DNA from 4 places in the Bacillus sp. OTU2372 genome. Region 2 is predicted to be linked to each of the others. Evidence: predicted binding sites of a transcription regulator. Region 2 holds the regulator's gene; each other region holds the start of a gene.
What was found. The regulator Rex, encoded in region 2, represses fermentation and respiration genes when NADH is low (regulators of the CRP and FNR family bind a similar motif). The targets are predictions, from matches to a motif close to TTGTGAAATATTTCACAA.
Positions count from the first base shown of each region.

Region 1: AAHB15_RS10950 (cytochrome c3 family protein) is a predicted target of Rex. The motif match lies at 2,035-2,052, and genes of this name have one in related genera.
Region 3: AAHB15_RS00845 (TIGR04053 family radical SAM/SPASM domain-containing protein) is a predicted target of Rex. The motif match lies at 1,973-1,990, and genes of this name have one in related genera.
Region 4: AAHB15_RS25075 (DUF1858 domain-containing protein) is a predicted target of Rex. The motif match lies at 4,174-4,191, and genes of this name have one in related genera.

Region 1 is NZ_JASATK010000005.1:37,393-43,301, forward strand. It holds gene secA (preprotein translocase subunit SecA) at 1-1,633, opposite strand, end outside; gene AAHB15_RS10950 (cytochrome c3 family protein) at 2,156-3,568, shown strand; gene AAHB15_RS10955 (cytochrome c3 family protein) at 3,595-4,758, shown strand; gene AAHB15_RS10960 (tetratricopeptide repeat protein) at 4,793-5,500, shown strand; gene AAHB15_RS10965 (6-bladed beta-propeller) at 5,521-5,909, shown strand, end outside.
Region 2 is NZ_JASATK010000027.1:48,170-54,078, forward strand. It holds gene AAHB15_RS25755 (MDR family MFS transporter) at 1-1,213, opposite strand, end outside; gene AAHB15_RS25760 (cytoplasmic protein) at 1,226-1,936, opposite strand; gene AAHB15_RS25765 (polymer-forming cytoskeletal protein) at 1,952-2,674, opposite strand; gene AAHB15_RS25770 (YhbD family protein) at 2,687-3,310, opposite strand; gene AAHB15_RS25775 (redox-sensing transcriptional repressor Rex) at 3,417-4,070, opposite strand; gene moaC (cyclic pyranopterin monophosphate synthase MoaC) at 4,106-4,603, opposite strand; gene AAHB15_RS25785 (ABC-F family ATP-binding cassette domain-containing protein) at 4,881-5,909, shown strand, end outside.
Region 3 is NZ_JASATK010000001.1:154,019-159,927, reverse strand. It holds gene AAHB15_RS00850 (Crp/Fnr family transcriptional regulator) at 17-715, shown strand; gene AAHB15_RS00845 (TIGR04053 family radical SAM/SPASM domain-containing protein) at 765-1,892, opposite strand; gene AAHB15_RS00840 (DsrE family protein) at 2,605-2,943, opposite strand; gene AAHB15_RS00835 (metal-sulfur cluster assembly factor) at 2,954-3,262, opposite strand; gene AAHB15_RS00830 (Cof-type HAD-IIB family hydrolase) at 3,570-4,379, shown strand; gene AAHB15_RS00825 (hypothetical protein) at 4,508-4,660, shown strand; gene AAHB15_RS00820 (DUF3813 domain-containing protein) at 4,662-4,847, shown strand; gene AAHB15_RS00815 (YitT family protein) at 5,047-5,889, opposite strand.
Region 4 is NZ_JASATK010000025.1:8,454-14,362, forward strand. It holds gene AAHB15_RS25050 (TVP38/TMEM64 family protein) at 1-107, shown strand, start outside; gene AAHB15_RS25055 (polysaccharide deacetylase family protein) at 163-852, shown strand; gene AAHB15_RS25060 (phosphatase PAP2 family protein) at 1,009-1,677, shown strand; gene AAHB15_RS25065 (hypothetical protein) at 2,010-2,321, opposite strand; gene AAHB15_RS25070 (DUF438 domain-containing protein) at 2,583-3,812, opposite strand; gene AAHB15_RS25075 (DUF1858 domain-containing protein) at 3,826-4,053, opposite strand; gene AAHB15_RS25080 (hypothetical protein) at 4,451-4,924, shown strand; cyclic di-AMP (ydaO/yuaA leader) riboswitch at 5,122-5,257, shown strand; gene AAHB15_RS25085 (APC family permease) at 5,462-5,909, shown strand, end outside.

The DNA.
Region 1 (5,909 bases), on a different contig from region 2:
TCAATTCGTCTTCCATTGATAAGTAGAACTGGGTAATACCAGGGTCCCCTTGACGCCCAGAACGTCCACGGAGCTGGTTATCAATCCGCCGGCTTTCGTGACGCTCGGTACCAATTACAGCAAGACCGCCTAGTTCGATGACACCTTCACCAAGCTTAATATCCGTACCACGGCCGGCCATGTTGGTTGCAATCGTAACCGCACCTTTATGACCTGCTTCAGCGATGATTTCCGCTTCACGTTCATGGTTTTTCGCATTCAAGACATTATGTGGAATCCGTTTCTTGGATAAATAGTTGGAAATCAATTCTGATGTTTCAATTGCCACTGTACCAACCAAGACAGGTTGTCCTTTTTGATGGCGTTCTGAAATATCCTCGACAACTGCACGGAATTTGCCGTCCATAGTAGCGTAAATTAAATCGGCACGGTCATCACGGGCGATTGGCCGGTTCGTTGGGATCACAATAACATTCATATTATAGATGTTACGGAATTCTTCTTCTTCCGTTTTCGCTGTACCGGTCATCCCAGCTAATTTTTCATACATACGGAAGTAGTTTTGGAACGTAATTGTTGCCATTGTCATGCTTTCATTTTGAACTTCAAGGCCCTCTTTTGCTTCAATCGCCTGATGCAGGCCTTCGCTATAACGGCGCCCTTTCATCAAACGGCCAGTAAATTGGTCAACGATGACAATTTCGCCGTCTTGCACGACATAGTCGACATCAAGGTGCATGCTGACATTCGCTTTTAATGCCTGATTAATATGATGGTTTAAGGTAACATGCGCCATATCAAAGAGGTTTTCAATACCAAATGCTTTTTCCGATTTACTAATCCCTTCTTCTGTGAGCATAACGCCCTTCGTTTTCTCATCATAAGTGTAATCCACATCTTTTGTCAGTGTCCTTACAAACGCATTGGCTTGGATATAGAGGACAGCTGATTTTTGCGCTGAACCTGAGATAATCAAAGGTGTACGGGCTTCGTCAATTAAAATGGAGTCAACTTCGTCAATGACCGCATAAAAAAGCGGGCGCTGAACCTTTTGCTCTTTATAAAGGACCATATTGTCACGAAGATAGTCAAAGCCAAATTCGTTGTTGGTTCCATAGGTAATATCAGCAGCATAGGCAGCCTGCTTTTCTTCACTATCCATACTGTTAAGGTTCAAGCCAACAGTAAGCCCTAAAAATTCGTATAACTGACCCATTTCCGTGGCGTCACGGCTAGCCAAGTATTCGTTGACGGTAACAACGTGAACACCCTTGCCAGAAATGGCATTTAAGTAAACCGGCATTGTCGCTGTTAAGGTTTTACCTTCACCAGTCTTCATCTCGGAAATGTTACCTTCATGTAGAGAAATACCACCCATTAACTGAACGTGGTATGGATATAAGCCAAGTACACGGCGGGCGCCTTCACGGACAACCGCAAATGCTTCTACAAGCAAATCATCAAGTGTTTCGCCTTTTTGATAGCGCACTTTAAATTCTTCTGTTTTTTCGCGAAGCTGATCATCTGTTAATCTTTCTGTTTCGGTTGCAAGCTCGTCAATCTTGGCAGCCAGCTTGTCTAACCGCTTTAGTTCGCGTTTGTTCAAATCAAATACTTTATTTAAAATCCCCATACCTGATGAACGCTCCTTTATCTGAGACTAATTCACAAAAAAAATTCATGTCAAAATGTTCGATAATTTTCCTTTTCATCTTACCATTTACTCATTACAGTGACAACAATGTTAAAAACAGTGTAAAAATGGTGATTCTACTATTATATATTATCTGTCATCGAACTACTAATAAAGCAGTGCCAAGGATTCGATTTTCTGTCAATTATGACAGACTGATGGCTTTTAGCTGAAAGGAAAAGGAAGGATACCTAATGATGAATAAATTACGCATAAATTTTATTATTAATGTATAAAAATACATAGTTTTATCAATTAACACCACAACGTTAGTATTAATTAAACCCCACAATAACAACATTTTTATGTTGTTTTTAGGTGTAAATGCAACCTTGGAAAGTGTGAAAAAATATTCACAAATTGTACATTGGAATATACTCTTGCAATGATAGATACTACCTTTAGAGAGGTTAATATGGAAAATAAATAGATAAAAAGTCCGAAATGGGAAGGGTGAGTTATGTGGCCATTTGGGGGAAAAAGAAAAATAGAGAAACAGATCCCGAATCTAGAGAAAAAAGAAAAAAGACGGGCCCAATACGAAAACTTTGGCAAAAGTTCAGGGCCATTGACTGGAAGAACCCAGTTAATAGATGGAAGTTATTATTCGTTTCACTAGTTGGTTGTATAGTTATTTTCGGTGGAGGATATGGGGTGCTTTCCTTTACCAATTCACCGTCATTCTGTTCAAGCTGCCATGAAATGCAGCCGGAATATACATCTTATACAGCTAGTGCCCACAACCAGATTTCCTGTGTTCAATGTCACATTAAACCAGGTACGGTTAATATGCTGACACACAAAATGAAGTCTTTGAAAGAAGTTTACTATCACGTAACAGGAGTACCAACACAAATTGTTCAAACTGAAGAAGAAGCAGTTTCAAGTCAGAACTGTTTACAATGTCACTCTAAAAACCGTCTGGTTACCGCCTCAGGAGACTTAAAGGTTAATCACAAAGGCCATATTGAGGAGGGCATCCCTTGTATTACCTGTCACTCTGGTGTCGTTCACGCGAAAATGGCCTCTCGAGGAATCAATACAGAAGATGTTCGCGGTGATTGGACACAGGCAAGTGCCGAAAAGTTAATGGAAGAAAAATACTTGAGACCTAACATGGGTACCTGTATTAATTGTCATGACCAAGTAAATAACGGTGTTAAACCTTGGAAGGAAGCTTCATACAACGTACCGGCAAACCCTGAAGAGGTAGAGAAGAAACTTGAGGAAAACAAAAATGCATCATCAGGTGAAGCGACAACTGCAACAGCTGCTACTGAAACTGAAAAATCAGAAACAGCCAGCAATGAAAAAGATGCAGCTACATTAGCGGAGCACGATCAAAAAACACAAGACATCATCCTTCAGGCCATTGGTAAGCAGCAAAATGACGTTAAGCTGTCTATGGCCTGCCAAACTTGTCATAAAAAGGTCAAGGTGCCGAAGAGCCACAAAGTGGAAGGCTGGAATGGAAATCATGGAAAGACAGCGATTCAACAAGTAGATAAGTGTGTGAACTGTCACCAAGATTCTAAGTGGGTAAGAGAAATTCCGAAAGAAGATATTATTTCACTACTGAAAATGAAAGAGACGAAAACAAAATACGTGCCAAACTTAAATGTGGTTAAAGAGCAAGCACGGATTAATAAGTTCTGCAGCGCCTGCCATTCTGACCGCCCATCTGGACACGGTGAAAGCAATCAATGGTTAACAGGACACGCTAAAAAGGCATTAACAGCAGAGCAAAAATCAGAATGCTTCGTTTGCCATGATAATCAAAAACCTGTCGCAGGTTCAACGACTCCAAAAGCAGCTACAGATGTTTATTGCCAATATTGTCATAGAACCGGCTTTAAGTCTGCAGTAAATAACTAATTAAATCACAAAGGAGGGTCGCTTTTATGGAAGAGGAGCACAATCAAGAGCTGCCGACCCCTCCAAAATTCAGGTATAAATTAATTAAAATTGCAACTTTAACACTGTTGTTCCTAGTCCTATTGTCCTTTGCAGGATTTTTCGGACTAGAAACAACCTCTAGCTCAAAGGTATGCTCATCCTGCCATGAGATGAAACCTGAGTATTATACGTGGAAAGCTTCCACACACAGCGAGGTTGAATGTACTAGTTGTCATACTGACGCAGTGTATAAGGACTTAGCGAAAGATAAGGCCCAAGAATTAGTGGCACAATTGAAAAAACAATCAACAGGCACTTCAGCTGCACCAATAAGAATGCCTAATGAAATACCAAATAGTGCATGTGAATCTTGTCATGACGTGCTAACTAGGGATGTAACACCTTCGGGGGATATTATTATTCCACATGAGAAACATGAAAATAAAGGTGTCGAATGTGTCCAATGTCATAGTGGAGTGGCCCACGGCAAAGTGGCTGATCGAAAAATGACCTACTCAACAGACCTTGACAAATGGGATAGCCAAGTCGGTACAGCAGCAATGTCTGATATTAAATTCATCAGGCCAGATATGGATACCTGTATTGAATGTCATAAGGCCCGTAAAGTAACAACAGAATGCAGCGCTTGTCATAAAACGGGAATGGTTCCAAAAAGTCATAAAAAGCAAGATTTTGCAACGAAGACACACGGCAAGCAGGCCGCTGCTAATTTACAAAAGTGTAATCAATGCCATAAGGATATGTCATCCGTTCCGCTTGAGGGATATGAGGATATACCTACAGTAACAAAGTATCTAAATAAGGATCAAGTTACAACCCTGAAAACAAAGAGCCAATACGACTATGCAAAGGAAAATACATTCTGTAAAGATTGCCATAGCAAACGTCCTGAAAGTCACACTAGTAGTTGGATGAAGGACCATGGCAATCAAGCATCAAAAGATAAACAGGAATGTTTGGCTTGTCATAATTACCAACAAGCAGGTGGTATAAGTTCCTCTATAGTTGCCTGCTCATCCTGTCACCCTGCCATGCACAAAGGATTTGATAAACAAAGACATCCTGTCCCGCTGGCTGAAAAACAAAGTGTTACGGAGTATTGTTATACCTGTCACGTCAAAAATAAATGCACCGCCTGCCATAAATAATAGATAGGAATTTTGCTAGATTAGGAGGGTTCGTATGGAAGCTCAAGAACAACCACTCAGTCAAGAACATGAGGCACGTACAAAACATGAACCTGAAAAGAAGAAAAAGAAGTCAAAAAATGAAAAATTTAAGTGGTGGCAAACACTTCTCCTGTTAACCCTGACATTAGTTATTTCAGTTGGTGCTGGCTACTATGTAAGCAGTAAGTACTTATGGTCCAGTTATGATAAGGATCAGCTTAAGCAGCAGTTAGAAAGTGCAAAAGATACTGTTGATCAGAAGCCTAATGATCCTAAATCCTATGTATCACTGGGTTATGCCTATTTCTTAAATGGTGATAACGACGAAGCAATTAAACAATATAAGATGGCAATAGATTTAGACAAAAATTATTTCGATGCCTATTTCAACCTTGGACTTGTTTATAACAAAGAAAATAGACTTAATGACTCTGTAAAGATGGCCCAACAGGCAACAGAAATATCGCCTAAAGACTATAAAGGATTTCTATTAAAAGGTATGTCTTATCGGAATCTTAAGATGTATAGCGATTCAATTGAGGCATTAAATGAAGCTAATAAACTAATGCCAGGAAATACTGACATTCTCTATGAAATTGGTCGTGTAGCTGAAGACCAAGGCGATAAAAAGAATGCTGAAGAAATCTACAAAGACGCATTAAATTACGACCCAATGTACAAACCAGCCTTAGAAGGTCTCAAAAGAATCGGAAAAAAATAGCTAACAAGAGGTGAAGACCAATGAAAAAGAAAACCGTATACATGTGGATGGGCGGGATTGTGATTCTAGTAATTGCAGCGTTTACTGCCATCTATTTCTTGAATATGGAATCAACTATAAAAAAAGCATCCAATGTGATTGATTCAAATTCACCTCCAACCTTTAGCCAGCTTATTTACGGTGACTTTGATAATGCATTGGATAAACCAATGGATGTAGCCAAAATTGGAGAATTTATCTATGTCTCCGATACCAATAATAAAAGGGTTCAAGTTTTTGATACTTCAGGAACACGAGTCTTCATGTTTGGTAAAGAAGGAGAAGGAAAAGGTGAGTTTAAATTTCCATATGGGATTGCTGGTGATAAAAAAGGCGAAGTCTACGTGGCAGATTTATATAACGGGAAAAT
Region 2 (5,909 bases):
TTGTCATTCCAAGTGAACGAATAAAGTTACTTGTAGAAGTAGCGGAACCCCTCTGCTCCATGCCAAACGGATGAATCGCCGCCATACTTAACACCGAGAAGGAAAACCCAACTCCTAAGCCGATGACAATCATATAAATCGTCAGCAATGCACGGCTGGTGTCCGGCGAGATGCTGCTTAAAAGCAAAAATCCAATAATCAAAATAACCCCAGATAAAAACATGATGTTACGGTAACTCATCTTGGTCGTCAAAAATCCTCCTGCTTGAGCCGTTACCACTGAACCAAGCATCATCGGCAATAAGATCAATCCTGAATTGGTCGCTGTTCCTCCATATACCCCTTGCACAAAGATGGGAATATACACAGTAGCGGCCATAAATGCTGCTCCATAAAATAAGCTGACAAGTGTACTTCCTGCAAACAGACGATTCTTAAACATAGCAAACGAAATAATAGGATCCTTTGCCTTCTTCTCAGCGTACAGAAAAAGTAATAGTAAGACAGCAAAGCCAGCAAATAAGCTCAAAATAATACTAGAATCCCAATCATATTTCTGCCCGCCAAGCTCAAGGGCAAACATTAAACAAACAACGGATCCAATTAAAGTAATAGCTCCCCACCAGTCGATCTGCTGTTTTTTGTGAATTGGCGATTCTTTATATGCAATCGAGACAAACACCAAGGATAATATTCCGAGTGGTAAATTAATATAAAAAATCCAATGCCAGCTGATATGATCCGTAATATAGGCCCCTAATAACGGACCGAAGATACTTGATAATCCAAAAACAGCCCCAAACAATCCGCCCATTTTCCCGCGCTTTTCAGGAGGAAATAAATCAAACATGATGGTAAAGGCAATCGGAACCAGTGCCCCGCCGCCGATACCCTGAATCGCCCGGTAGACGCTTAGCTGCGTGATCGTTTCCGCTGTACCGCAAAGTGCGGAGCCACTCATAAATAAAATTAACCCAAATACGAAGAAATGTTTACGTCCATACATATCGGATAACTTACCAAAAATCGGCATCCCGGCCATTTCTGCCACCATGTAGGCCGAAACCACCCAGACAAAGCTTTCCAGCCCGCCAAGGTCACCAACAATCGTTCCCATTGCAGTTACAACTATGGTATTATCCATCGAGGCCATCAGTATACCCAGTAACAATCCTGCAACGACCAGCCCTAACTTACTTTCCTTTGTAGCCATTCGATTACCCCTTTACACTTTTGTCTTAGATTTTATTGCTGACGATGAATCGCTTTTCAATTCCGTTGTATATTCAACAAGGCCTATTTGACAGCCGGGACCGATTTTAACCGTATTACCGCGTACGACTTCAGCCGTTGTATTTTCTAAGTAAATATCATCACCCTCAATCACTTTTGCCGAAAGAGTCCCTTCCTCTCTTCCAAACGGAAGGATCGAGTTTTTCTTTCTCTTGACCATAATTTTTCCGCCGCCAATTTCTTCAGCTTTGCTTTGCCCGAATCGCAATGCGATCTTAACTTTGTCTGCTGTTAGTAATCCTTTGATGTCGAAGCCGCCGGTGGAATCAAAGGTCTCATATTCCACATTTCCTTTAACTGAGATACTTCCTTTAATGGTCGCAACATCTCCGCTTAACTTTTCACCAACTTCGAGCAGACCAAACACCTTCATCTTCTTCAAACTAGCATTCCGTCCGACCATCATCGTGCCCATAACAAGTGTATCGTTGGACGCCATATCACCTTTAACCTCGGCCTCGCCCATAATTTTTACCGAGCCTGTTTTCACATTATCTCTCGCCTCACTCGTTCCATAAACATGAAAGGCGGAACAATCCACGTCATTCACAATGGTCCCTTCACCGCGGATGCTGATTTTATCATATATGCCGCCTGGATAGCTTCCCGAACCATTAATAATTAAATTTTGTCCTTTGCCCATTCTCTTCCCCTCCTCCTAAACCTTCTGAATATCGCCTACAACCGAATTTTTATCTTGAGAAAATTCATCCGTATATTCCACCACACCGATCTGACAATTCGGACCTATCTTCACTTGGTGACCCCGGACCACCTTCGCCACGGTATTTTCCAGTACAATTGTGTCACCCTCAATCAAATCAGTTTCTAATTGGTTTTTGAAAAAAGGTTTAAATATAGCGCCAATAAAGGACCCTTTATGTTGTTTAACGGTAATGGACTGCCCGCCTATTTCCTTTGCCCTACAATCCCCATAAACCTCCACATCGATTTGCTCTGCATTGAGAAGTCCCCCAATTGTAAAGCGATATTTTCCTTTAAAACTCTCAACTTCACAATCTTCACCCACTGTTAAAATACCATGAATGGTAATCTGTTCCGCTTTTACTTTACCTTCAACATTGACTTTTCCGGAGACCTTTACGTTTTTTACCGAAAGATTTTGCGCAACCTTAGCTGTCCCATCCACTTTCAGTTTCTCGCCCTCAATATTTCCGTGAAACCGGGCATTGCCGTTAACTTTTACATTAGTGGCTGCTACATTTCCCATCAAAGTTCCTGAGCCGTTACATTCTAATACATCACATTCTAGGTCACTATTTACGGTCCCACTTCCATTCAGTGTAACCAGAGAAAAATGTCCTCCATTGGACGAACCAAGTCCATTGATGACCAGGTCCCCTCTTCGATTCGTTTCCATAGTCATTCTCCCTTATAATAATTTAGCTTTAATTTCTTCCATACATGTCATCATAGATAATACAGTGACCACTTTTGTTCCCGGTTCAAAATGAAAGGCCTCTGAATTAATCAGCAACAGGCAGGAGGAAACGCCAAGCTTTCTTGTTATCACTAATTCACATTTTTTCTGTTTTATCACATGCGCGTTGTCCTTTAAGACCTGAAGCAGCATTTTACCTTCATCTAAATTTATTTCACCCGATTGTAAAAGTTTCTCTAATACATAAACTTCGAGCATTCTTGAAAAGGTAAACTGATGACCGCCCTTATCCATTTCCAAATAGATATCCATTACAGGTGGTGAAACAATGTTGCGTTTTATAAGATCGTCCTTTTCCAGCTCTAAATCACTAATATTAGGTGAAAACATATCTGCTAATTCATCCAAAGACAAATTATCCTTCATGGTCTGGATTTTATTAATCCGCTCTAAAACCTTTTCTTTTGGAAAGAACGTTTCCTGTCCAGTAAAGGTGGATTTTCGGATAAACCACTCTTCGGGGATAAGATCTTTCCGTTTCCATCGGTAGAGCTGCCCATAAGAGATACCGGCAAGTTCCAGTAGCTCCTTCTTAGAAATTAAATCGTCGCTCATTTTAGATAACCCCTTTCTGAAAACAGTGTAACATAACACTGTTATGCTAGTAAAGTGATAAAAAAAGTGTTTCACTAATTTTTGTAAGTGAAACACCCTTTTATCATTATTCCTCTATTTCTTCTGTTGGGTAATGCTTTAAGAAGTAAACTAAAGACTGCAGTTCCACTGCCAAGTCGATGTGATGAACCCTGATCGATGAAGGGACATTTAATCGTGCTGGAGTGAAATTTAAGATCCCTCTCACTTCAGCTTTTGCCAGCCTGTCGGTAATCACTTGGGCAACAGGTGCTGGAACCGTTAGAATGACAACAGATATTTTTTCCTCTAAGAGCACTTTTTCGAGATCATCCATCGGATAAACCGGAACTTCACGAATTTTTGTTCCCTCTTTTGCCGGATCGACATCAAAGGCAACTTCAATTTTTGTATTATTGTTTTTTAAGAAATTATAATTTAAAAAGGCAGTACCTAGATTCCCAACCCCAATTAACGCAACCTTTGTTAATTCATCTTGATCAAGTGTCTTACGGAAAAAGGTCAACAAATAGTTGACATTGTAGCCATATCCCTTTTTCCCCAAGGCCCCAAAATAGGAAAAGTCTCGGCGGATTGTCGCACTGTCTACCTTTACCGCTTCACTTAGTTCTGCAGACGAAACTCTTTGTTTACCTGAAGTATGCAGATTTTTTAAAAATCGATAATAGAGGGGCAGCCGTTTTGCTGTCGCCTGTGGTATCTTCATCGTTTCATTACTCATAATCTCCCACACCCCATTATAAAAATTTGATAATATTATTTAACTTGTTCGGTTCTTTTGAAGTCCCCATTTTTTCCGCCCGTTTTCTCAACTAAGTAAGTTGGTCCAATGATCATACCTTTATCTACTGCTTTGCACATATCATAAACGGTTAAAGCGCATGCTGATGCAGCTGTGAGCGCTTCCATTTCAACACCTGTATTCCCTTTTGTTTTAACGGCTGCAGCAATATGCAACTGATAGCTTCCATTTTGATTCTGTTCCCATGAGAAGGATATATTGACCCCTGTTAATGGAATCGGGTGACACATGGGAATAATATCCCAAGTCTTTTTCGCTGCCATTACCGCTGCAACTTGTGCGACAGCTAAGACATCACCTTTTTTCATTTCATGGTTCGTTATTTTTTGATATATTTCTTCACTTACGATAATACTCGATTGAGCAAGAGCCGTGCGTGCCGTTTCGGGTTTGTCGCTGACATCAACCATTTTAGCTCTGCCTTCTTCATTAAAGTGCGTAAATTCTGCCATAAAAAAATCCTCCTACAAAAAAATAATACACTATTTTTAACACTATGTGTGTGAAACTTTGAGCGAAATATACATTTTTCTTGAAAAAAGTGCCATCGATTACTCTTTATTGCTGTCATTACGCTTATAAGGTACACTATTTGTATGGTAGGTAATTTTGAAAGCTGAAACTTAGTGAAGTTTTTCACTAAACAAATGAAATCGAATACAGCCGTTTTTTATAAAAGATCTGACGTAATCCTATTTTACGTTTTGTTGTTAATAGAGGTGATTTAAAATGATTTTACTACAAGTGAACCAGCTGCAAAAATATTATGGCGCTGAGCTTATTTTATCGAATATAAAGCTTGAATTACAAACCCGCGACCGTGTGGCCCTTGTCGGACGAAATGGTGCGGGAAAATCAACGTTATTAAAGATTATTGCCGGACACCTGTCCCACGATGGCGGAGAGATCATTAAACCAAAAGATGTAACAATCGGTTATTTAGCGCAAAATACCGGCCTTGAATCCAATTTGTCGATTTGGGATGAGATGTTAACCGTTTTCGAACCACTTCGATTAATGGAAAAATCGCTTCGCAAGCTCGAAGAACAAATGGCTGATCCTACTATTTTTGAAAACAGTGCCAAATACGAGCGCATTTTAAAAGAATATGATCTGCTCCAGGTGAGATTTAAGGAACAAGGCGGCTATCAATATGAGGCAGAAATACGCTCTGTTCTCTCTGGTTTAAACTTTCATGATAATTCCCTGATGATTGCCTCTTTAAGCGGAGGACAAAAAACCCGTCTGGCCTTAGGAAAACTATTATTAACAAGACCTGATATTTTGATATTGGACGAGCCAACTAACCATCTTGACATCGATACCCTTTCCTGGCTGGAGCAATATTTGCAGGGGTATAATGGTGCGATTTTAATTGTTTCCCATGACCGTTATTTCTTAGATAAAGTCGTGACGCAGGTTTACGAAGTATCAAGGAAACAAATTCAACGGTTTACAGGCAACTATAGCGCCTACCTTGACCAAAAAGCAGCCAATTATGAGCGTGATATGAAACTATACGAGAAACAACAGCAAGAGGTGGCTAATCTGCAAGATTTTATCCAACGAAATCTTGCTAGGGCCTCGACGACAAAGCGCGCCCAAAGCCGTCGAAAAAAGCTTGAAAAAATGGAGATAATGGATCGCCCGCTTGGAGATGAGAAATCAGCCACTTTCACCTTTGAGATTGAAAAACAAAGCGGCAACGATGTATTAACGGTAGAATCCCTGGCTGTGGGCTATGAAGGTAAAAAGGTA
Region 3 (5,909 bases), on a different contig from region 2:
CTAAGAGGTGAAAGAAATGACTTTGCCAATGAAACCAACTCATTCAATTGAAATAAAAGAATTACTTACATTTGCTGATCGGAAATTTAAAAGTGAAAGAGGAACTTTTCTTTTTCAAGAAGGAATGGTGGCAGAAGAGCTTTACATTATTCTCTCCGGTAAAATTCAAATCAGTAAAATTACATCCGACGGCCGTGAACTTTCCTTAAGAATTTGCGGAGCAAACGATATTTGCGGAGAATTAACCTTATTCACAGATAATCCTAGATATTTACTAAGTGCAAAAGTACTTGAAGAAGGCGAAATTGTCGCCATTAATAAAGATATTATTGAAAGTGAAATTTTTCAAAACAGTAAGCTTGCGTTTGAATTTATGAAATGGATGAGTGACCATTTCCGTAAAACTCAAACCAAATTCCGTGATCTCGTTTTGAACGGCAAACGCGGTGCCTTATTCTCAACCTTAATCAGGATGTCCAATAGTTATGGCATACAAAGGGCTCAGGAAATTTTAATTGATCTACCTCTAACCAATCAAGAGCTTGCTAATTTTTGCGGTACATCCCGCGAAAGTACAAATCGAATTTTAAGTGAATTAAAACGAGATAAAAAAATCTCTATTAAAAAAGGCAAAATCTCCATCTTAGATTTGCAATATTTAAAGGATGAAATTGGCTGTGAAAACTGTTCTGCAGTATATTGCAATATTGAATAGACTAATTTCAAGGCTGTCTCTGTTATGAGGCAGCCTCTTGTTTTATAGTTTATCTTTGTTCCTTTTTTTCTCTTAATGCTTTAGGAATATAAACACAGAATGGTTCACTCTCAAGGTAATCTCCTGTCATTGCATAGGCTCTTGACCTTGAACCGCCGCAAACATAACGGAACTCACACACGCCGCACTTTCCTTTAAATCCATCTGGATTTCTTAAAGCCTTGAAGATAGGGGATTCCCGATAAATTTCTGCTAATGGCGTTTCCCTGACATTCCCTGCTTTTACTGGTAAAAGTCCACTTGGATAGACATCGCCAATATGTGATATAAACACAAAGCCGTTCCCGTCATTTACACCTTTAGGGGCGCGTCCAAGTCCATCAATCGAACCTGTTAGGCCTTTTTCAGTCAGAGCACTTAAATAATCAATTTCATCCGTCTGTGTATGCGCTTCACGCATTTTTTGCTGTATGACGACCCGGCGGTAGTGCATAGCCTCAGTGGTTTTGATATCGAAAGTCACACGCTTGCTTAGGTCATACAGCCACCTCAATACCTTTTCATGCTCCACAGGTGATATCATATCTGTTACTTGGCCTCGGCCTGTTGGTACGAGGAAAAAGACACTCCAAAGTACACAATTCAAATCCTCAACCATTTTAGCCATTTCTTCCAAGTATTCAACATTATATCTTGAAATGACAGTATTTATCTGAATAGGAATTTCGAGCTCATGCAGGTACTTAATTCGTTCCATTGTTAAATCAAATGAACCTGCCGTTCCGCGAAAATGATCATGTATCTCTGCAGTAGGTCCATCAATGCTAAAGGCCCAGCGTGACAGTCCCACCTCTTTTGCTTTTTCGATTGCTTCTTTTGTTACATTTGGAGTGGCACTTGGAGTCATGGATACACGGACTCCCTTTTGGACTGCATATTTAGCAATATCAAAGATATCCTCTCTCATTAAAGGGTCTCCGCCTGTAAAGACCAAGATAGGGTTATTCATATTATATATTTGATCGATTAAATTTTTACCTTCTTCAAAAGTTAGTTCACGTGGATCGCGTGTATACTGGGCATCTGCACGGCAATGCAAACATTTTAGCTGACAGGCACGTGTTAGTTCCCAGATTACAATAAACGGATCTTTATTAAAATCACGATTAAAAGACACTTAAAACTCCCCCTCAATCTGCTATTTTAAATTCAAACAGCATTGATTAACTGTATTATAATGTTGTTTATATTATAAAAAAGTGAACTATCTCACATGAGGGAAATGATATGTGTATCTTTTGTGACGAAAATAAAGTATATTAACTTGCTGATATGAGGCTACAACTTGCGGATAGCCTATCCCTTTTTGCGGATAAGCAACTCCTATTTGGCGAAATGCGAATTTACTTGCGGATATGAGGCCGCCACTTGCGGATAGCCTACCCTTTTTTGCGGATAAGCAACTCCTATTTGCGAAATGCAAATTTACTTGCGGATATGAGGCCGCCACTTGCGGATAGCCTATCCCTTTTTGCGGATAGCCTACCCCTTTTTGCGGATAAGCAACTCCAACTTGCGGAAGGCAACTCCAACTTGCGGCAAGCAACTCCAACTTGCGGAAAGCAACTCCAACTTGCGGAAAGCAACTCCAACTTGCGGAAAGCAACTCCAACTTGCGGAAAGCAACTCCAACTTGCGGATAACAATATCATCCATTCGGACTCACTTAGCAAATTTCCAGCTGCGACTGTCTAAATGAGCCTAAATTTTAGGAATTGTGCCAGTTAATCCAATCTATATGAACCCACAGGTAGGATAACAACAAAAAACACACGATATATTCCTGAAGAATACCGTGTGTTTCTCCTACCCACTATATTATCTACTGTTTAAGATATAGTTAAGACATTATACTTAGATGCTAAATCTACAAAGTCTGCCATACCACTAATTTTTCCGACCACTAAACGATCCGCTGCCTCATAGTGGTCCGCACAAGTTTTACATGCTAAAATATCGACACCTTTTTCCTCTAGTTCCTGCAAATGGACGGAAACAAATGATTCCTCTGTCATCGTTAACACACCGCTGTTCATACAAAAAACAGCCACAGGAAGTTCTTCCTTTTGCTTAAGGAGCGTGAAAAAAGTTTCCAGAATATTTTCACCAATTGATTGGTCGCCCCTGCCAAGTTGATTAGAGCTTACCAAAATAACTTTATTTTTCATATCTATACCTTTAACGGATTCCTAAGGCAATTTTTGCGTAGCGTGACATCATATCTTTGTTCCATGGTGGATTCCAAACAATATTAACATCCGTATCTTTAATTTCAGGAATATCTGCCAATGATCGTTTTACTTGATCAACAATGGTACCAGCCAGCGGACAACCCATTGCAGTTAAAGTCATGGTTACAGTAACCAATCCCTCTTCGTTCATATCAACATCATATACTAAGCCTAAATTCACGATATCTACTCCCAACTCGGGGTCGATAACAAGCTCTAATGCGCCCATTATATTATCTTTTAATTCTTCATTCATATGGTAACACTCCTTAATTTCACCTTTTTTAGATAAACTCTTAAAACTACCTTGCACTGCTTTTGGCTCACCTATTCACTTATGGTAAACTTTAACCTAAAGCAATTAAGTAAAACAAGTATATCTTTTTTAACAACAAGTTGGTGTGAATTTTTTTACAGTTTGGCTATTAAATTGTTAACATAGTAATTATAGGAATATTTATCCTCATTTTTCAAATGAAACTCATAAGTAGTGTATCATGTTGAATAAATTTTTTCTAAACCAACGCATTATTGATTAAATTTTTAAAAAAGAAGGTGTCCACGTGGCGGAGAAACATTTAATTGCATTAGACTTAGATGGGACATTGTTAAAAGATGATAAAACCATTTCCTTTAGAAATAAGGAAGTGATTGAAAAAGCAAAAGCAGAAGGTCATATCGTAATGATTGCAACAGGTAGGCCATACCGTTCTAGTGAAATGTATTATCACGAATTAAAATTGGATACCCCAATTGTTAATTTTAATGGAGCATTTACACATCATCCGCTTGACCAAAATTGGGGTTTCTATCATGAGCCGCTCGATGTTAAGGTAGCAAAAGACATTGTAGATGCATGTAGAAGCTTTCAATTTCACAATATTATTGCTGAGGTAATGGATGATGTTTATTTCCATTATCATGATGAAAAGCTTTTAGAGATTTTTAACTACGGTAACCCTAGGATTACTACAGGAGATTTAGCGAACTATTTAACTGATTCACCAACAAGTTTGCTTATTCATACAGAAGAAGATCAGCTTCAGAAAATTCGCGATCACTTATCGGCTATTCATGCCGAAGTCATTGAACAGCGCAGTTGGGCAGCACCATGGCATGTAATTGAAATTATTAGAAGTGGTTTGAATAAGGCCGTTGGTCTGAAAAAAGCAGCTGACTATTACGGAATTCCTGCTGAAAGAGTTGTGGCATTTGGTGACGAGGACAATGATTTAGAGATGCTTGAGTTTGCGGGCCACGGAATTGCGATGGGCAATGCGATTGACCAAGTAAAAAATATCGCAAAGGATGTCACCCATAGCAATGAGGAAGACGGTGTTGGAGAATATATAGCAGATTTGTTAAATTTATAAAAGGACAAACTTAAAATTCAGATTTTCGCCATTGTTTACCTAAATGAACCGGGGAATAGATGTGCATACTAGTTTTGAGGCAGCAAAGCTGTTTCAATCTTAGCTTTGAGCATATTGGAGGGATTCGAATGGGTAAACGAAACAAATCAAAACGCTTTGTCCAACAAGGAGTAGATACTGTCAGCCAGCATGCTGCACGTATTCCTTATCACATGACCTATGCTGAAGCGGAAGCTCAGAAAATGGCCAATGTGCATGAATCCTCGCTTGGAGGAATATAACATGGGAAACCAATTGTTCCAGGAAGCCAGAAGATTTGTGGAGATGGCGAAATCTGCCAACCCTGCTGACCTTGATTCTGCGGTCGCGAAAGCAAAGAATGCACTTAGTTCTGCTTATGCCAATTCGACTGTAGCAGAACAAGCCCAGCTCCAACAAATGCAACAAGAGCTAGATCAGATTAGATAGTAGCAAAAGCGCCCGTTTTAGTGCCGACACTAGTCGCTAAAACGGGCGCTTGCTCATTGATAAGTTTGTTTAGTTTCAATTTCAAGAGCACAACCTATGAAGGACTAAATTTGAATTGCTCAGTACCAAAGTGTCCTTCATTCCTGTTTATGAAAGACATCAACGGTATTAAGAACAAACCTTGTGTACCCGCCCGTCATTATTCTCTTCGAAAAAACCCATAAACTGCTGTAGTTTGAACAATGTTCGTAAAGGCATTAGGATCGACCTCCTGAATAATCCGTTCTAAATCAAACAGTTCATATCGAGTTATGACAATCATCAGCATTTCTCTTGTTTCATTTGAAAAGGCACCTTTAGCCGGAATCATCGTAATTCCCCTTACAAGAGAAGCATGAATGGCCTTTTTCATTTCATCGGCCTTTTTTGTAACAATCATAGCTGTTAATTTAGCGTGTCTGGTATGAATCGCATCAATTACCCTAGTAGAAGTATATAAGGTAACTAAAGTATAGAGCGCTTTTTCCCAGCCATAAAGGAAACCAGCCGTAATAATGATTACCCCATTTAAGACAAACATATATGGACCAACAGGCTTGTCCTTCATCCGCGAAAGAACCATTGCTATAATGTCTACCCCACCAGTTGAGGCACCCCATTTTAATGTGATACCTACCCCGATTGCCAGAATAACTCCTCCAAAAACAGCATTGAGTAAAATATCATGTGAAACTTGCTTTATGGGAATCAGAGAAAGAAATAAGGAAGTAAGCAAAACACTAATAAAGCTGTATACGGTAAATGATTTCCCGACCTTTTTCCAACCGAGAATGGCAACCGGAATATTTAATAAAAGCAATAAAAAACCCATTGAAACATTAATTGGTGTATAATCGCTAAGTACCTTTGAGAGTAATTGAGCAACACCAGTAAAACCGCTGGAATAAACATTTGCCGGAATAAGAAATAGATTCATGGCGAGCGCATTTATGAATGCACCAGCAATAACAATCACGATTTTTTTAGTTTGGAGCCAAAGCAATGGAACTCCCCCTAACTCAT
Region 4 (5,909 bases), on a different contig from region 2:
GGGTACGTCATGGGAAATTGATTCCTTTTATGTTTGGCGGCGGTCTGTTTATTCTGTCTTCTGTCATAAGTATTGTCATGAAAAAAAAATGGAATAAGTCCATATAAAATATTTATGAATATGAACCCATACTAGACAAAAACGAAGAGGAGAGGACAGGAAATGTTAAATATTATTTTACTTGTGTTGTTCTTCCTTGCACTTTATTGGATAGTTCCATTTCTGCTTACCGCTGGTGCAGGTATCGGGGTTTTAAAGAGGAAAGATACTTCTGAAAAAGTTGCTTTTACATTTGATGATGGTCCAAATCCCATTTATACACCGCAGCTATTGGATTTGTTAAAAAAAAATAATATAAAAGCGACATTTTTTGTCGTTGGTTCTAAAGCGGAAAAATACCCAGAGTTAATAGATAGAATGCATGCCGATGGACACTTAATTGGCATGCATAATTATGTGCACAAATCTAACTGGGTGATGTGGCCTCGGACGGTTCGTCAGCATTTAACGAAGACTGCTTCCATTATTGAGAAAATTACTGGAGAGCGGCCTATTTACTATCGTCCGCCATGGGGATTATTAACTTTATTTGATTTTCTACTAATAAAAAAGTATAAGATGATCCATTGGTCGGTAATGGCAGAAGATTGGCGCAGTAGAGGCGGCAGTGAAAAAGTTGAAAAAAGATTGTTACGGGATATTAAAAAGGGGGATGTTGTCCTTCTTCATGATTGCGGAGACACAGTCGGAGCTGATGTAGATGCACCGATCAATACCATTACTGCATTAAAGGAAGTATTTAAAGAATTATCAAGTCGTAGGATATCTTGTGTAAGAATAGATGAGTTGTAGAAGGAAAAGGACATAAGGTAGGTTTAACCATCTTTTGTCTCATTTCATTAATAGTGATAAGCTAATAAAAGCTGATATCATAAAGTATAGAGGTTCATTGTGTTATCACATTTCAATTTTTCAATCGATTATATACAAAAAAGAGGATTATTACTTATGAAATTAAAATCACATCTTGCCATTGCATTTGTCATTAGTGCCGTCTGTATGATCGGATTTAGTTTAATGTCCTTATTCATCAGCGATCATAAGATCGTTCACTTTGACACCAAGGTAATCCGAGCTATTCAAGGAATGGAGTCACCACCCCTGACAAATGTAATGAAAGTTTTCACCTTTATTGGTTCTGCACCCTTTGTGATTGTCTTGAGTATCGCTATATTGTTTTTTCTTTATAAGGTATTACACCACCGGATGGAATTAATTTTATTTATCGTTTCTATATTTGGGTCTGCAGCTCTAAATGGACTTTTAAAACATTTTTTTCATCGGATTCGGCCCAACTTACATCGCTTAATTGACATTGGAGGATACAGCTTTCCCAGTGGACATGCTATGAATGCCTTCAGCGTTTATGTGATCATAACGTTTTTGTTATGGCGTCATATTCCAAGAAAATCGGGAAGGATCTTTCTTATACTATTTAGTTCTTTCATGGTCCTTGCCATTGGGGTCAGTCGAATTTATTTAGGTGTGCATTATCCTAGTGATATTGTTGGGGGGTATTTCGCAAGTGGTTTCTGGATGGCTACAGCTATTTGGGTTTTCCAATTCTATCAAGAAAGACATAATAAGTCCCATAAAAAAGCTCTTATCTCTGATTGACATAAAAATTGGTTTAATATCATTCTACCTTGGAAATAGGATATAAGCCTATGTTTCTTCCCATGTTTTATGTATCACTTCTATAAAATGAGAGGTTACTAGTAAAAATTACAAGTAACCTTAAGCAATTTTTATTAAGTTTTTTTATACGAATTAAATTTAAAAGGAATACTTTCAAATTCTCTCAGCCTTACACTGTAAATCAGACAATGTATTAGTTGCCATTGGAGAAGCAGAATTATTTATTGATGTATCCGGTATGACAAAAATGGGACCTGTGTTATGATGATTCTTTCAAGGAGTATGAAGAATGAAGCTGGAATCTTGTGATATTATTTCTTTTCAACTTTTACTAATCCTTTACCTAAATTATTCTTATTAAAATAACATATAACCTCATCATCAATATGTATCTTAGCATCTGAAGTGACTTTGTTTGCAGAAAAAATGATTTCCGTTCCGTTATCATTTTTACCATAGTAATGGTTATCCTTAAACTTCGTTATTTTGTATTCTATGGTAGTGTACTTGTTGGTGCCATCGCTTTTTATGCTTGTGTTGTTAACCGGAGCCGAAGCTTGATATTTAACTAATACTAATAAAATTGCTAAAAGTATGACAAGGATGATGACTTTTTTTAGCATGTTACTCAACCTCCTTCTTAGTATTTTAAAAGTTAAAGGAGGAAAGTAAATCCTTCTTTCATCCTTAAGTCATTATTCCTATAAGCTATATATGAAAAATACGGTTTTGAAAGTTGGTCAGTCTTGATGAAAAGATGGGTCTCTCCATTAAATCATTTTCTTAGAATGAACATTAATGATCAAATAAAAAAACTGGCTCAAAAGGTGTCGATTCCCCGTTTTTTGAGTCAGTTTCCTTTTGTTATTTAATATTTATTTAAGTTAATTCAGAATACGTTTTTCACTTTGAATTTCCTGAATCGTGCTAATATTTTGCGTGAATTCAAGCGTTCCTACATATCCACCTGTTTCATCCCTGACAGCAAAGTAACGGATGTACACGTATTTATCTTTAAATTTAATATAAAAATCTTCACCATCTTTGATACCTGCTTTAAATTCTTGTAATAATTGTTCAACTACATGAACACTCTTTGGTGGATGACAGTTTTGAACCGTTCTGCCAATAACCGCTTTGGTACGAGCAAAGATTCTTTCTTTACCGTGCGAGAAATAGCGAACAACATCATCTTGGTCGATAAAGGTAATATCAACAGGCAAGTGATTTAGCATAAGTTCAAGCTGTTTAAGCGATAGAATACCTGTTTCCAACCGAATATATCCTTCGGTTAGCGCATTCTCTTCAATCTGTTTTCGTTCAGGCTTCCATACACCTGCCGGTTCGGTTAAGCAGAAACCAATTTCATCACTCTCATGAGCAATTTTCACCCATTCGTCTTCCGTTAAGGTTTGCAATGCCATTGGAAATAAGATGTTTTCCTCTTTAAAGATCATTTCACTGACTTCTCGGATGACAAAATATAAGGCATCGATTACGGATTGTTTATCTCCGTTATAGTTGGTTATTTTCTCTTTTGCCTCTTTTATGGCGGCTCGGATTCCGTCATCCACTCCCCACATCACTTGAGTAGGGCCCATGATTCCGTACTTTTCTAGGTAAGGGAAGAGTAGATTCTCTTTCCTGCTGTAATGTTTGTCGATGTCTAGTAATAGATTTAAATCTTCTAGTAACTTAAACTTGTTTTCCTCAGTGTCTGCTTTTTCGAAACGCTCGAAATGGAGCTGCAGTTTAAAGTTTACCAACCTATCAATCTCTTTATTTTCTAATTTAAAGGTATGGATGGGGTGCCCAGGATGCTCTTCGGGCTTATCGGAACGGTGTATTTCCTCGATAGAACCTTTAAAAATCGCCGTATGAACTGAGCATAGACGCTGCACTTCTGCGACCGGAATTCCTTCTTCCTCCATCAGTGCTTGTTCTAATTTAGAAATCTCTGCCACAGAAATGTTACCTGCAGCTTCTTCAAAACGAGCCTTTACTTCCCCGACACTTTTGCCGTTGTGCAGGTCTTTAATAATCTCTTTTAAAACCGCTTGCCGCTCAGATTGGGTAATAGTTTCTTTTTCACGGTTATTGATGATTTCACTCATGATTCATTCTCCTCTATTGGTTGATTGTAAATCCATTCTTTTCAAAGGTCTCAATCACTTTTTCTAATGGTATTCCTTTCATACGGCATCCATTTGGCAATGTCATAACACGTCCGGCCGTTTTTAGCATATTAGGATTTGTTATATTCTCAAAACCAAGTTCCTTCATAATCAGGATGATTTCGGGGTACTCGGTACATAATTGATAAACGGGTAGTTGAATATTCAATACTTTTGACATTGTTTTCACTCCTTGAAAGAGGGTGATAACTCTTCTCAATAGGAATATAACACAGGTATACATTTAAAATTGTGATTGGAATCACAAACAAAATAATAAATGAGCGCAGTTGTTAAAATTATGTGAATTTCTTCAGCAAACTGATACATATTGAGGGAAAGTAAGAGAAGAATATTCCCCTGTAAATCTTCTACACGTGTTGATGTTCCAAATTGTATTTTTTATCAAATTCTAATGCATGATACGTACTTAATTCGAATGTGACATGCGTTTATTTCATACAAATAAATAAATCTTGAAAATTCCCCCAGCATTTACAAAATTGTTGTTCCACGACCAATTTCAAATTTTTATGAGAATGAGAAGGGTGCAAGTATAAAATAGGAGGGGGCTTAGTATGAAATTCACGATACAGTATATTCCTCTTAGTAAAATCAAACCTGATGTATCGATGAAAATCACAGAACACATTAAAAAACTTCAGAGGTTAATGTGGGATTGTATGTTTGTGTTGGTTGTCAGAAAAAATAAGAAGGATGGCAGTTACATTATTGTTAGCGGTCAAGATCGATTTGAGTCCATAAAAAAACATACCAAAAACATTTATGCACCTTGTATAGTTGATAAAAGTAATTCCCCTCGAATGGTATCGTGGCTTCATCGTATACGAAACAAACAACCCCTAGATGATTTTCCGTTATTCCCCCCTAGCTGGTCCATTGTTCGATCCTTTTTGAAACAAGAGCCCCGTTTTAAAAATCTATCGCGTTCCGAACAAATTAGAGTCTTACTTATTGCGGCACGATACAAGAAAACTGTGATATGTGCTATGAAGACCACAGTGGCGGATATTATAAGAAGTTACAAATAATAGGAGAATATTAATATAAAAATAAAGAGCCACAAGAAATAATAACTTGTGGCTTTAATCGTCCCTTTTTCTCTTCTTTTGCTCCAATCTATCCAGTGTGGTGGCTGTTGTTTTTATTTCGGACAATATAAATTCCATCTCCTCATTATCCCTTTACAATTTACCTTATTGGGAGTATTATCTTGTACATAAGAAAAATAAAATAACTGCCAAATCCCATAAGGGAACGGAGGACCCAATTTTTTGGGGTTAATTCTACATTTGTAGAAGGGATGTTTTCTTCTTCGCCATCCTACCCGTCAGCTAACTTCGTCGGCTAAAGCGAAGGAGGTCAAGAGACCACCTTTTTTAAAGGTGCTTTTTTTGTTTTTTTCAAAAAAGGCTTCTTTAATATTGTGGTCTTTTTATTTTTTCTAAGAATTTAAAAGATTGATAGTTTGGGGGTGTATATAAGTACAAAAAGGGAATAAATTATCAAAATCTCAAAAACACAACGATCAAATGTTTATAGACCGCAACTTTCAGGAGGAAATAACCATGACATTTAAAAGACTTCTTTTTGGCAGACCTTTAAAATCCAGTGAAGTAGATGCAGAAAAAATGCCAATATGGAAGGCATTACCGATTCTTTCATCGGATGCCCTGTCCTCAGTTGCTTATGGGACCGAAATGATTTTGCTTGAACTTGCCACAGTGGGTGCGTTTGCCTTTTCCTTTTCACTGCCGATCGCGATGGCTATTATTCTTTTAATTAGTATTCTGATTGTGAGTTACAGACAAGTGATTGATGCCTATCCGCAAGGTGGGGGAGCGTATATGGTTGCCAAAGAAAACCTTGGTATGATGTGGGGGCGATTAGCTGGCGTTTCCCTGTTGATTGACTATACCTTAACCGTTGCGGTTTCCATCTCAGCTGGAGTTTTAGCGATTACGTCAGCGTTTCCTGCTGGGTTGCCATATATCGTACCCATTGGAATCATCTTTA